Linked DNA regions of Cereibacter sphaeroides 2.4.1. The protein of the gene in region 2 interacts with the protein of the main gene of each other region in a pairwise test. Links are inferred from orthologs where the notes say so. Each region holds a gene or a part of one and is shown on either strand. Other genes may lie near its edges. The genes, in order: uvrB and uvrA.

What was found.
Region 1: the proteins of uvrA (region 2) and uvrB interact in binary tests that used the Escherichia coli proteins (3 or more experiments, as listed by UniProt). The link is inferred for Cereibacter sphaeroides 2.4.1 from one-to-one orthologs.

Annotation. Positions count from the first base shown.
Region 1 is NC_007493.2:676,494-679,734, reverse strand. The notes cover bases 256-3,184. They hold uvrB (excinuclease ABC subunit UvrB), read right to left. Parts: upstream 2,848-3,184; coding sequence 664-2,847; downstream 256-663. Other genes in these bases: RSP_RS03420 (ETC complex I subunit), read left to right, coding at 3,103-3,184; RSP_RS03430 (hypothetical protein), read right to left, coding at 256-325. Also shown: more of RSP_RS03430, read right to left, coding at 1-255; more of RSP_RS03420, read left to right, coding at 3,185-3,241. UniProt on the Escherichia coli protein: The UvrABC repair system catalyzes the recognition and processing of DNA lesions. A damage recognition complex composed of 2 UvrA and 2 UvrB subunits scans DNA for abnormalities.
Region 2 is NC_007493.2:1,647,594-1,651,363, forward strand. Bases 271-3,728 are described here. They hold uvrA (excinuclease ABC subunit UvrA), read right to left. Parts: upstream 3,330-3,728; coding sequence 471-3,329; downstream 271-470. Other genes in these bases: RSP_RS07970 (MFS transporter), read right to left, coding at 3,446-3,728. In the rest of the region: RSP_RS07960 (YgaP family membrane protein), read left to right, coding at 33-236; more of RSP_RS07970, read right to left, coding at 3,729-3,770. UniProt on the Escherichia coli protein: The UvrABC repair system catalyzes the recognition and processing of DNA lesions. UvrA is an ATPase and a DNA-binding protein. A damage recognition complex composed of 2 UvrA and 2 UvrB subunits scans DNA for abnormalities.

The DNA.
Region 1 (3,241 bases), 970 kb from region 2 along the record:
GCGGCGCCAGCGCGCCCTCGAGACGGACGGCCCCGAGCCCGGCCGAAGCGGCGATCCGGTGAGGCCCCCTCTCCCACGCCTTCTGCGCCCAGAGGATGAGCTTGCCATCTCCCCGCCCCGACCGGCCGGCATCGAGCCCGAGCGTGATCCGCGGCGTGAGCCCGTATTCCGCCCAGAGCCCGGTCCAGCTCTCGCCTGCGCCGTCCTGCTGCTGCGAGAGCGTGAGGAAGACGCGGCCCTTCTCGCGCGCCCAGGGCCCCGCGAGACCGGACGCGGGCACAGCAACCATGCCGACAAGCGCGAGAGAGGCGAGAGCGGTGTGCATCGAACGAGCCCTCCGAACCCCCGCCAGCCTGATGCGCCCTAGTTAACGACGGGTTAAGGCCCGCAGGCTACCCTGCCGCATCGAGCCGCCCGATCTCCCAACCGCAGGCGACGCCCACTGGCACGAGCGGCTCTGCGGCATCGCGGAAAGGAGCCTGTCGGCCGAGGCAGACCGGCACTGTGACCGGGCCATCCTCCCGCGCGAGACCGCTGATGGCTGCCCGTCTCAGTGCTCCGACCGGCTTGACGCCGCAGCGTAGCGCCGCCGGCGGCAGCACTGCTGAAACGCCCCCGCGGCGCTTGGTGCGACCGCGCCGGGCTTGCCGGCGGCGGCCCCACTCAGTGGCCCCGGCGGCGCTTGTTGCCGCCGCGCTGGCCCGCGCGGCCGGCCGTGCTGCGGCCCGAGCTCTTGACCGCGGCCTCGGCCGCCTCCTCGACCGCAGTCTGGCGCGCCAGAGGATCGTCGGAAATGGCCAGTTCCACCGCCTCGAGCCGCTTGATCTCGTCGCGCAGCCGCGCCGCTTCCTCGAACTCCAGGTTCTCGGCCGCCTTCCGCATCGAGACACGCAGCCCGTCGAGGTGGGCTGCGAGGTTCGCCCCGACCATCGGCTTGTCGACCTTGGCCGTGACGCGGCTCTGGTCGGTATCGCCCTGCCAGAGGCCCGCCAGCACATCCTCGACGTTCTTGCGCACGGTCTGCGGCGTGATGCCATGTTCGATGTTGTAGGCGATCTGCTTCTCGCGCCGCCGTTCTGTCTCGCGCAGCGCGCGCTCCATGCTGCCGGTGATCCGGTCGGCATACATGATGACGCGCCCGTCCGCATTCCGTGCCGCGCGGCCGATGGTCTGGATCAGCGAGGTCTCGGAGCGCAGGAAGCCCTCCTTGTCGGCATCGAGGATCGCCACCAGCCCGCATTCCGGGATGTCGAGCCCCTCGCGCAGGAGGTTGATCCCCACCAGCACGTCGAAGGCCCCGAGCCGCAGGTCGCGCAGGATCTCGATCCGCTCGATCGTATCGATGTCCGAGTGCATGTAGCGGATGCGGATGCCCTGCTCGTGGAAATATTCCGTCAGATCCTCGGCCATGCGCTTGGTCAGCACCGTGACGAGGACGCGCAGGCCCGCGGCCGCGACCCTGCGGATCTCGTCCAGCAGGTCGTCCACCTGCATCTCGACGGGGCGGATCTCGACCACCGGATCGAGAAGCCCCGTGGGCCGGATCACCTGCTCGGCGAAGACGCCGCCCGCCTGCTCCAGTTCCCACGCGGCGGGCGTGGCCGAGACGAAGACCGACTGCGGGCGCATCGCGTCCCACTCCTCGAACTTGAGCGGTCGGTTGTCCATGCAGGAGGGCAGCCGGAAGCCGTGCTCGGCCAGCGTGAACTTGCGCCGATAGTCGCCGCGATACATGCCGCCGATCTGCGGCACGGTGACGTGGCTCTCGTCGGCGAAGACGATGGCATTGTCGGGGATGAATTCGAACAGCGTCGGCGGCGGTTCGCCCGGGGCCCGGCCCGTCAGATAGCGCGAGTAGTTCTCGATGCCGTTGCAGACGCCGGTGGCTTCCAGCATCTCGAGGTCGAAGTTCGTGCGCTGCTCCAGCCGCTGAGCCTCGAGGAGCTTGCCCTCGTTCACGAGCTGGTCGAGCCGCTGGCGCAGCTCGCGCTTGATGCCCTGAATGGCCTGCTGCATCGTCGGGCGCGGCGTCACATAGTGCGAATTCGCATAGATGCGGATCTGCTTGAAGCTGTCGGTCTTGGCGCCGGTCAGCGGATCGAACTCGACGATGCTCTCCAGCTCTTCCCCGAAGAAGGAGAAGCGCCAGGCGCGATCCTCGAGGTGGGCAGGCCAGACCTCGAGCGAATCGCCCCGCACGCGGAAGCTGCCGCGCTGGAAGGCCTGGTCGTTGCGGCGGTACTGCTGCGCCACAAGTTCCGCGATCACCTGCCGCTGGTCGTAGCTCTCGCCCACGATCAGATCCTGCGTCATCGCCGAATAGGTTTCGACCGAGCCGATGCCGTAGATGCAGGAGACCGAGGCCACGATGATGACGTCGTCGCGCTCGAGCAACGCCCGGGTGGCCGAGTGGCGCATCCGGTCGATCTGCTCGTTGATCTGCGATTCCTTCTCGATGTAGGTGTCCGAGCGCGCCACATAGGCCTCGGGCTGGTAGTAGTCGTAGTAGGAGACGAAATATTCCACGGCATTCTCGGGGAAGAAGCCCTTGAACTCGCCGTAGAGCTGTGCCGCCAGCGTCTTGTTCGGGGCAAGGATGATCGCCGGACGCTGGGTCTCCTCGATGATCTTGGCCATCGTGAAGGTCTTGCCGGTGCCGGTCGCCCCGAGCAGCACCTGGTTCTGCTCGCCCCCCTGCACCCCGGCGGCCAGTTCGGCAATGGCCGTGGGCTGGTCGCCCGCGGGCTGGAACGGGGTCTTCATCTCGAAACGCCGACCGCCTTCGAGCTTCGGGCGGGTCAGCACCTCGGGACGATGCATCGGCAGGTTCGTATTGTTGTGCGGCATGATGATTCCCTTCAGCCGCTTAGATTTGATCCGTTTTTGTTCGCGAACAAGGGCGGAGCGGCAGGTTCTTTACCTTCAATTAACCCAAGACCGCTAGAAAGGCAGGGCAAGCAGCAGAACGCTGTCGGTCGGTTGCACCCCACACCCCACCCACCCCTCCCGTGATCGATCGACAGCCGCTTGCCCCGCGGTTGCGGGTCTTGATCTGCGACGGAAAAGCCGCCAATAAACATGGCATCTGTCAGGGAGCATTTCATGCGCGCGCGTATCTATCAGCCAGCCCGAAACGCCATGCAGTCCGGGACCGGGAAGGCCAAGGGCTGGGTGCTCGTCTTCGAGAGCCGCGAGGCGCGCGATATCGACCCGCTGATGGGCTGGACCTCGTCGGCCGACA
Region 2 (3,770 bases):
GCCGGGGCGGATCCAACCCAAAGGTGAGACGGATGTTCAAGACCAACGTCGGCGGCATCGACCGCATTCTCCGCATCGTCGTCGGGCTCGCGCTGCTCGCGGCCTTCTTCCTGATGCCCGACGCGAGCTACCGCGCCGTCCTGCTGATCGGCATCGTGCCGCTCCTGACCGGCCTCTTCTCGACCTGTCCGCTCTATTCGCTCGTGGGCATCAACACCTGCCCGATGAAGGGCTGAAGGACGCCGCCGCGCCGCCTGCGCGTCGCTCAGGGCGCGATGGGCTGCGGCGCGGCCGCCATTGGGTGCAGGGCAAAGGCGCCGGGGCGACCCGGAGGAAGCGCTGCACCGACGGCGGCCCTTGCAGGCAGGGCGGCGGCTTCAACCGCCTGCCTCAGGTGCTTCCCCGCCCGCTCCGTCCGCGGCAGCGCGGCGCGAGCGGGGCTCGATGCCCCCGAGCGGCGCAGCCCCGGCCTATTCCGCCGCCAGACGCCGGGGTTTCAGCATGTCGCGGAGGTAGCGGCCGGTGTGCGAGGCCTCGACCTTGGCCACCTCCTCGGGCGTTCCCTCGGCCACGATCTTGCCGCCGCCGTCGCCGCCTTCCGGGCCGATGTCGATGATCCAGTCCGCGGTCTTCACCACATCGAGATTGTGCTCGATCACCACCACCGTGTTGCCCTGCTCCACCAGCTCGTGCAGCACCTCGAGCAGCTTTTTCACATCCTCGAAATGCAGCCCCGTCGTCGGCTCGTCGAGAATGTAGAGCGTGCGTCCCGTGGCGCGGCGGCTCAGCTCCTTGGAGAGTTTCACCCGCTGCGCCTCGCCGCCCGAGAGCGTCGTCGCCTGCTGGCCCACCTTGATGTAGCCGAGGCCCACCCGCATCAGCGCGTCCATCTTCTCGCGGATCGAAGGCACCGCCTGGAAGAACTCCTGCGCATCCTCGACCGTCATCTCGAGCACGTCGGCGATGCTCTTGCCCTTGAACCTGATCTCCAGCGTCTCGCGGTTGTAGCGGTGGCCCTTGCAGGTCTCGCAGGTCACATAGACGTCGGGCAGGAAGTGCATCTCGATCTTGATGACGCCATCGCCCTGGCAGGCCTCGCAGCGCCCGCCCTTCACGTTGAACGAGAACCGGCCCGGCTGGTAGCCGCGCGCCTTCGACTCGGGCAGGCCCGCGAACCAGTCGCGGATCGGCGTGAAGGCCCCGGTGTAGGTCGCGGGGTTCGAGCGCGGCGTGCGCCCGATCGGCCGCTGGTCGATGTCGATGACCTTGTCGAGCTGCTCGAAGCCCTTGATCGTCTCGCAGGGCGCCGGCGTCTCGCGCGCCCCGTTCAGCCGCATGGCCGCCGTCTTGTAGAGCGTCTCGATGGTCAGCGTCGACTTGCCGCCGCCCGAGACGCCGGTCACGCAGACGAACTTGCCCAAGGGGAAGTCCACCGTCACATCGTGGAGGTTGTTGCCGCTGGCCTTCACCACCGTGAGGGCCTTGCCGTTGCCCTTCCGCCGCTCGGCGGGCACCGAGATCTCGCGCGTGCCCGAGAGATACTGGCCGGTGAGGCTCGCCGGATCGGCGGCGATCTCGGCGGGCGTGCCGTGCGCCACCACCTGCCCGCCATGGACGCCCGCGCCCGGACCCACGTCGAACACATAATCCGCCTCGCGGATCGCATCCTCGTCATGCTCCACCACCAGCACCGAATTGCCCTGATCGCGCAGGTTCTTCAGCGTGGTCAGCAGCCGGTCGTTGTCGCGCTGGTGCAGCCCGATCGAGGGCTCGTCGAGCACATAGAGCACGCCCGTCAGCCCTGAGCCGATCTGCGAGGCGAGCCGGATCCGCTGGCTCTCCCCGCCCGAGAGCGTGCCGGCCGCGCGGCTCATCGACAGATAGTCGAGCCCCACATTGACGAGGAAGCCCAGCCGCTCGCGGATCTCCTTGAGGATCGCGCGCGCGATCTCGTTCTTCTGCGCGGTCAGATGGCCCGGCACGGTCTCGATCCAGGCGAAGGCCTCCTTGATCGACATCTGCACCACCTGCCCGATGTGCAGGCCGCCGATCTTCACCGCCAGCGCCTCGGGCTTCAGCCGGTAGCCGCCGCAGACATGGCAGGGCCGGTTGTTCTGGTACCGCTCGAATTCCTCGCGCACCCAGGCCGAGTCGGTCTCGCGGTAGCGGCGCTCCATGTTCGGGATCACGCCCTCGAAGCTGCGGCTGACCTGATAGATCCGCCCGCCCTCGTCGTAGCGGAAGGTGATCTCCTCCTCGCCCGAGCCGCGCAGGAAGACGGATTGCACGTTGAACGGCAGGTCCTTCCATTTCTTCTTCGGATCGAAGCCGTAATGCCGCGCCAGCGCCTCGATGGTCTGGGTGTAATAGGGCGATTTCGACTTGGCCCAGGGCGCGATGGCCCCCTGCTTCAGCGTGAGCCCCTGATCGGGCACCACGAGACGCTCGTCGAAGAAGAGCTCCATCCCCAGCCCGTCGCATTCCGGGCAGGCGCCGAAGGGCGCGTTGAACGAGAAGAGCCGCGGCTCGATCTCGGGGATGGTGAAGCCCGAGACCGGGCAGGCGAATTTCTCGGAGAAGGTCGTGCGCACCGGCTCGCCCTCGGCGGGCGCGCTCTCGAAGATCGCGATCCCGTCGGCGAGGTTCAGCGCGGTGCGGAAGCTGTCGGCCAGCCGCGTCTCGATCCCCTCGCGCACCACGATCCGGTCCACCACCACATCGATGTCGTGGCGGAACTTCTTGTCCAGCGTCGGCGGCTCCTCCAGCTCGTGGAAGGTGCCGTTCACCTTCACCCGCTGGAAGCCCTGCTTGCGGAGCTCGATGAACTCCTTCTTGTATTCGCCCTTGCGGTCCCGGACGATGGGCGCGAGCAGATAGCCCCGCGCGCCCTCGGGCATTGCCATCACCGCATCGACCATGTCCTGCACCTGCTGCGCCGCGATGGGCAGGCCGGTGGCCGGGCTGTAGGGCGTGCCGACCCGCGCCCACAGAAGGCGCATGTAGTCGTAGATCTCGGTCACGGTCCCCACGGTCGAGCGCGGGTTCTTCGAGGTCGTCTTCTGCTCGATGGAGATGGCCGGCGACAGACCCGAGATATGGTCCACATCCGGCTTGCCCATCATGTCGAGGAACTGCCGCGCATAGGCCGAGAGGCTTTCGACATAGCGGCGCTGGCCCTCGGCATAGATCGTGTCGAAGGCGAGGCTGGACTTGCCCGACCCTGACAGGCCGGTGATGACCACCAGCTGATCCCGCGGGATGTCGACATCGATGCCCTTGAGATTGTGCTCGCGCGCCCCGCGCACCGAGATGAACTTCTGTTCGGCCATCGCCCCGATCCTCGCGATCTCGTCTTCCGGAACGGCGGATATAGAGGCCCGGGCCTGAGTCTCCAACCGCCGGTCGCGAACATAGTATGAACTTTAACCGGATGGCAGGGTTTATTTCACGCCATCGCCCTGCGGCGGGCAGAAAGCCACTGGTGGAGCAAGATCCCGGCGAGGCTCGGCAGCAGCACGAAGAAGATCAGCCCCCGTGCCCCTTGGGCGGCGATGAGGGCCGCCAGAAGAGGCGTTCCGCTGGTGGTGCCGAGATTGCCGAGCTGCGCCACCGCGCCCGCGGCGCGCGCGCGATCCTCCGGGGCCGGGTTCAGCTGCGGGATGGCCGCGAAGGACGCGCCCTGCACCAGCCCCAGCGCCGCGGCGAGGCTGAGCGCTGCCGCCTCCATGGCGAGCCCCTGCCCCCAGCCCGCCCAGAGCGCCAGCGTCGAG